One region of the Shewanella sp. 125m-1 genome, then DNA from elsewhere that is predicted to be linked to it. Evidence: predicted binding sites of a transcription regulator. Region 1 holds the regulator's gene; the other holds the start of a gene.
The links. Region 1 encodes MetJ, which represses methionine synthesis genes. Its sites were predicted from a motif close to TAGACGTCTAGACGTCTA; they were not measured.
Positions count from the first base shown of each region.

Region 2: a site for MetJ is predicted at 1,362-1,379, ahead of msrA (peptide-methionine (S)-S-oxide reductase MsrA). Genes of this name have one in related genera too.

Region 1 is NZ_JBRILT010000048.1:12,638-16,064, reverse strand. Features, by position in the region: gene ACVBIK_RS17280 (bifunctional aspartate kinase/homoserine dehydrogenase II) at 1-67, opposite strand, end outside; gene metB (cystathionine gamma-synthase) at 83-1,243, opposite strand; gene metJ (met regulon transcriptional regulator MetJ) at 1,454-1,768, shown strand; gene ACVBIK_RS17265 (sulfite exporter TauE/SafE family protein) at 1,952-2,683, shown strand; gene ACVBIK_RS17260 (conjugal transfer protein TraF) at 2,693-3,427, opposite strand, start outside.
Region 2 is NZ_JBRILT010000005.1:74,086-77,512, reverse strand. Features, by position in the region: gene pgm (phosphoglucomutase (alpha-D-glucose-1,6-bisphosphate-dependent)) at 1-704, shown strand, start outside; gene msrA (peptide-methionine (S)-S-oxide reductase MsrA) at 836-1,315, opposite strand; gene astE (succinylglutamate desuccinylase) at 1,599-2,636, shown strand; gene ACVBIK_RS04150 (thiamine pyrophosphate-dependent dehydrogenase E1 component subunit alpha) at 2,820-3,427, shown strand, end outside.

The DNA.
Region 1 (3,427 bases):
CGCGACGGTAACAGTCTGCATCCGCTAGACTTGAGCCACCAAATTTATGTAAGTGACAGCGTGCCATCGTATACCCCTTTAATTAACAAGCGGCTGCAGCATTAAGCGCAGCTTCAATATCGGCAACAAGATCGTCAGCATCTTCGATACCAACAGAAAGACGGATAAGCGTATCTTTTACGCCAGCTTCAGCGCGAGCCTCTGGCTCCATCGCCCTATGTGTCATGGTCGCAGGAACGGCCACTAAACTTTCAACGCCGCCAAGACTTTCTGCAACTGAAAAATAATTAAGATTTTTTAAGAACTCCACCAACTGGGGCTCCCCACCTTGGAGCTCAAAGCTCAACATGGCGCCAAAACCTTTTTGCTGCTTGGCCGCAATCTCATGCCCCGGGTGATCTTTAAGTCCTGGGTAATAAATTTTGGATACAGCTTTATGATTGACTAGGGTATCAAGAATTCGTTGCGCATTCGCCTGATGTTCGCGAATTCGTACTGCAAGTGTGCGAATTCCGCGCAAAGTGAGATAACTATCAAATGCTGAGCCCGTTAGCCCTAATGTATTTGACCACCAATGCAGCAACTCTCCGACTTCAGGATCTTTAGCCACAACAGCGCCGCCCACCACATCACTATGACCATTAATATATTTTGTCGTAGAATGGATCACGATATCGGCGCCAAGTAATAACGGCTGTTGCAAAATAGGTGACAGAAAAGTGTTATCGACGACGACTAACGCGCCGACTTCATGGCTAGCCGAACTGATAGCTTCAATATCGACCACGCGAAGTAAGGGGTTCGACGGTGTTTCTAACCATACCATCTTAGGTTTTTGCGCTATCGCCTGATTAAGTGCCTGTGAGTCAGTCTGATCCACTACTAGCAACTTAAACTGACCTTTCTTGGCAAGGTTAGTAAATAAACGGTAACTGCCGCCATAACAGTCATGTGGCACGACAAGTAAATCATCTGGCCCGAGTAGATTTGTCGCCAAGGTGATTGCCGCCATACCAGTGCAAGTCACCACTCCCGTCGCACCTTTTTCAAGTTCGGCAATCGCATCGCCAAGAATGGAGCGAGTTGGGTTACCCGAGCGGCTATAATCGAAGTCTCTTGGATTTTTATGACCATCAAAAGAGTAGTTAGTTGACAGGTATATTGGCGGTACAACAGCGCCATGTTGGCTATCGGACTCAATGCCTTGACGCACTGCCGCGGTGGCAAGTTTACGCTCGGTCATGTACTACTCCTTAGTTACTGATTTTCTTATTAGAGATGTCTGGACGTCTAAATGTACCTAAGCACATCCTCCTCGTCAACCACTTTAGACGTTTAGACGTCCATGCATATAGAAATCTATTTGCATTTATCATAAATAAGAGGCAATAATTTGACTGCACAATTTAAAGGGTTAAAATCTGCCCCGAATTTTGAAATTACAGGTGAGTCAATGACTGAGTGGAATGGCGATTATATCAGCCCATATGCTGAACACGGCAAAAAGAATGAACAAGTGAAAAAAATTACTGTGTCCATTCCTTTGAAAGTACTTAAAGTACTTACCGATGAACGCACACGCCGCCAGGTGAATAACTTGCGTCACGCCACAAACAGTGAACTGTTGTGCGAAGCATTCCTGCATGCATACACAGGCCAGCCACTGCCAAACGATGCCGATCTAACTAAAGATAAACCCGACAGCATGCCTGCTGAGGTTAAACGTCTAATGGATGAAATGGGCATTGAGTGGGAAGAACTTGAATAATCTTCATTGATTATCGACAAACATGATCTCCAGATAAGGACTGCTTAGCAGTCCTTATCTGCTTCTATACCACTATAAACGTGTAGCCGACTGATAGTTTGCCTGTAAATCGATTCACGCCATCGTCACTGATAGGCCAACCTATATTCGTTCCCATATAAGCCGTCTTGGCTGGATAAACAGATGATCGAACCCATTACATTACTACTTGCCTCACTGATTATCTTTTGTGGCGCACTAACCCAAAGTCTTATCGGCTTTGGCCTAGCCGTCGTTGCAAGCCCCTTGCTGTATATCGTCGATCCGAGCCTAGTACCTGCACCTGTTATCATGATGGGATTCTCTATTGCACTGCTGACCCTATTTAGAGAGCGAGGTCAGCTTGAGTTTAATGGCCTGCAATATGCACTCTTAGGTCGTATTCCTGGCGGCATACTCGGCGCGACGTTGATTTTAATTGCGCCGCAACCGATTTTAGGTCTGGCGATAGCCGCGATTGTGGCATTGGCGGTTGGTTTAAGCTTGATGAAATTTAGCATTCCAGTGAATCGATTTAGCTTATTTATCGCAGGCATTTTATCGGGTATTTTTGGCAATATTGCAGCAATTGGCGGTCCGCCACTGGCCATCTTGCTTTCAGGTAAAGATGCAGGCCAATTTCGCGCCGCTCTATCGGCCTTTTTTATCTTTAGCTCGATGATTGCTTTGATCATTTTGGCATTTGCAGGCTTGCTGACCTTGCATCACTTTTATATCTCTTTAATGCTATTACCCTCTGTGATTTTGGGATATATCGTGGCAGGGCGATTAGTAGGACGAGTCGACAAACAAAAAACCAGAGCGTTAACTCTGGCTTTATGTGGCGGCAGTGCGCTTATCCTAACCATTAAATCAACGATAGAGTTAATGGGTTAACGTTACTCGTTAGAAATGGTAGGAGGTTTGCAGCACGCCTCCTACCGCATTGTCATCACCAAACATACCGGTGAAGTCTAAGAAAAACGAATCACCGAAGGCAAAGCCTGAACCCAATGAATAGAGATTAGCTGTAGAGTCTTTCATATCATGGCGATAACCCACTCGTAGCGACATCCAATCAAAGGCTCTAACTTCCCCCCCTAAGCGCCAATATTGAGTACCATCGAGCTCTTTAAACTTCTTATTTTCAATCAGATCGATATCTGTGGTTACCGATAAAATACTCCAGTCATAAGCCACTCCAGCGGTTACTAAGGGCTCTACGCGGTAGGTAAACTTTTGCCCTTCAACTTCTATGGTATCCACATCCTGGCTAATCAAGTTTCTCCCCGACAGACCTAGCGTCAGCCCTTCAAATGGTTGCAAGGCGACACCGATATCGAGGTTAAAGTTAGTCTCATCATTACGGTACTTAACGTCGTCAAAATCACTGGCATCAAAGTTATTCGCATTGGCAATATAGTTATAGGTGTCGACGCGCTGAAACTTTGGCGATATACCCACTGCAATCGGCATATTGACGATAGAAAGTGGAAAACTCAATGCAATACCTAAATCTGATACTGCGCCGCCTACCACTTGCCCTTGAGAGTCTAAATCAGAAATTTGTGGTGGATTATTAGGATCTAAATTATTGAGGGTATTGATATCTGACTGCGCGATATTAGCAACGCCGACGGC
Region 2 (3,427 bases), on a different contig from region 1:
TTGTCTGCCCTGGCAGTGGATTAATGAATCCCAATCATTTCCTTGCGGTTGCGATTGATTACCTAGTGACCCATCGACCTCATTGGACCGAACAGATGGTGATAGGTAAGACTTTAGTATCTAGTGCGATGATTGATAAAGTTTGTCAAATGCACAATAAACAGATGTCTGAAGTACCAGTAGGGTTTAAGTGGTTCGTTGAAGGCTTAGCCAATAGTGATTTTGCTTTTGGCGGTGAAGAAAGTGCTGGCGCAGCGTTTTTAAGAACAGATGGCAACACCTGGTGTACCGATAAAGATGGCTTTATTTTATGCTTGTTAGCGGCTGAAATTTTGGCTGTGACCGGTAAAACACCACAACAACGATACGATGAACTAGAAGCGCAGTTTGGTAAGAGTTTTTATCAACGCATCGATAGCCCTGTGAGCCTTGAAGACAAAGCTAAGTTTTCGAAGATTTCAGCAGATACGATTGCGGCGAATACCCTTGCCGGAGACGTTATCTTACAAAAGTTGACCCATGCACCGGGCAACGGCGCTGCTATTGGTGGTATTAAAGTTGTCACTGAAAAAGGCTGGTTTGCCGCTCGCCCATCGGGTACCGAAGCCTTATTTAAGCTTTATGGTGAAAGTTTTGTTAGCCAAGCCCATCTGGCTAAGCTGTTAGACGATGCGCAGCAGATTGTCGCTCAAGCATTAAAGTAACAAATACAGCAAAAAATATACTCATCAGTAATGACTAAAAAAGGCACCTTTCGGGTGCCTTTTACTGTTTATAAGCATTAGTGAGCATGTTGGGGTTAACGCCTTTGCTTCATTTGGCGTTGGGGCGATGACTAGTAGCTGATGTGGCAGCTCGGTAATTCGTTCTTAGCGAGGTAATTCTGATGGTACTCTTCGGCGTGATGAAACTGCTGGCAAGGGACGATTTCAGTTACCACGTGTCTCGCACCCCATTTTTGGCTTTTAATCAAAGCCAGTTTTGAGATCTCAGCCAGTTGTTTCTGCTGCTTATCGTGGAAAAAAACAGTACTTCGATACTGCGTTCCTATGTCTCCACCTTGTTGATTAAGGCTAGTTGGGTTATGGTTTTGCCAGAAAACATTGAGCAAATCATCAAACGACACAATGGCAGGATCGTATTTAACTTGTACGACTTCTGCATGACCGGTTGTGCCGGTTTTTACTTGCTGGTAGCGAGTGTATTGATCCTTACCGCCCATATAACCGCAAGTACAATCAATGACACCTTCGACTTCTCTAAAGAAATATTCAACTCCCCAAAAACAACCTGCGCCGAATGTTGCCAATGCCATAGTTTACCCCTTAGTGCTGCTCTCGAATGTTGATGACTTTGCCTAGTAGCCGTTTGGATGGCTAGATGTCTTTATCTTGTTTTATTTTTTTGGCTTATGCAAGCAGAAATTAGACTCGTTGATTATTAGTTATACTATCTCGATAAAATCTGTACCCGAATAGAGGGGCAAATATGCTATTATCCTTGGCAGAATCAGTTCAGAATGCCGTAGAAACAAATGCTTGTTGCTTAATGATTTCTCGGAATATAAAGCTGACGTACCAACAAATAAGGAGTAGTTTGTGTTTCACGAATTGAAACAGTCTAAGGACTTTTTAGCGCTTACCCTGGCACATCCACAATATTTACCAGAAACGTTCGAGTTTGAGCTTGATAATCAGATCCGAGTAGAAGTGTGGGACACGGGTGTTATCATGTTTGAGCCGATTAATGCTAAGCACACCAAAGATATTGTCTTATCTTGTGCGGTTCACGGCAACGAAACAGCTCCGATAGAACTGTGTAATGATCTCATGACACAACTACTGGGTGAGAACATCGCGCTAAAACAGCGAATACTATTTCTTATTGGTAATCCACCGGCTATCCATAACGGCACGCGCTTTATCGATGAAAATCTCAATCGATTATTTAATGGCGCGTACTCTCGTGGTGAGGGCTTGTGTAATCCTGAGCGGGTAAGAGCGCAAAAACTTGAGCATTATATCGATAAGTTTTTTGCTTCTCAATCAGGCGAACGCCACAGAATACATTATGACCTCCATACTGCAATTCGCCCCTCTAAACATGAAAAGTTTGCTATTTACCCTTATCGCGCCAACCGTAAATACAGTAAGCAACAGATCATGTTTCTCGAATCTTGCGGTGTAAATACTATTTTATTACACCACGAACCAACGACAACGTTCAGTTATTTCTCCTCTGAAAATTATCATGCCGACGCATTTACCATTGAACTGGGTAAGGTGTTTCCTATGGGGCAAAATGATATGACGCGCTTTATTGCGATGAAAGAGATGCTAACACTATTAATGACGGGCAAAGATCTACAGTTACCCGACTTTGATATGAAACGCTTAAATCTGTATCAAGTTTGCCGTTCGGTAAATAAACATTTTGATGATTTTGAATTTAGCTTCGCTAACGATGTTGAAAACTTTACTGCTTTTCCACGAGGATACACCTTAGCGAAAGAGGGCGGCAAAGAAGTCAAAATCGAACAAGAGTTTGAATCGATTGTTTTTCCAAATGCAAAAGTACCTGTAGGGCAGCGGACGGTTTTGTGTTTAAAGCCTGCCGATGAAAGTCAATTGGACTAAATTCAAACTGAATAACTGTGCATGTAAACCAATATATACATGCACAGACATGCTTAGTTGTGGTTTCAATGATGGGAAGTGTTGAGAGTTAGTTTACGTTAACGTAATGTTCTTCCCGCGTATTAGAATAGCAAGGCGCCGTATTTAGTCGTTTAGCGGCACCAACAATAACAAGAGCACATTATGAGCAACGCAACAACGAATGCAGAAACAGTCCATCGCGTGAGCTTTCTTGATAAAGACTCACTGTCGATCCCGATTTTAAAAGTGTTACAAGCAGATGGTACCGCCTATGAAGGCGCCGTATTGCCTGTAATAGACGAAAAGCTAGCCAAACAGATCCATGATACTTGCGTATTTACCCGAGTATTAGACGAGCGTATGTTGGGCGCACAACGTCAAGGTAGAATTAGCTTCTATATGACTTGTACTGGTGAAGAGGCTTCTATTATTGGTAGCACAGCCGCCCTCGATGATGGCGACGTTATCTTAGCGCAATATCGTGAACATGCAGCGCTGCGTTACCGAGGTTTTACGACTGAACAATTTATGAACCAAATGTTCAGTAATGAGAAAGACTTTGGTAAAGGCCGTCAAATGCCAATCCATTACGGCAGCCAAGCACTTAACTATCAAACGATTTCTTCGCCGCTAGCAACTCAAATCCCCCAGGCAACAGGTGTGGCTTATAGCCTTAAAAGACAAGGTAAGCGTAATATTGCTATCTGTTACTTTGGTGAAGGTGCGGCTTCTGAAGGTGATTTCCATGCGGGCCTCAACATGGCTGCAGT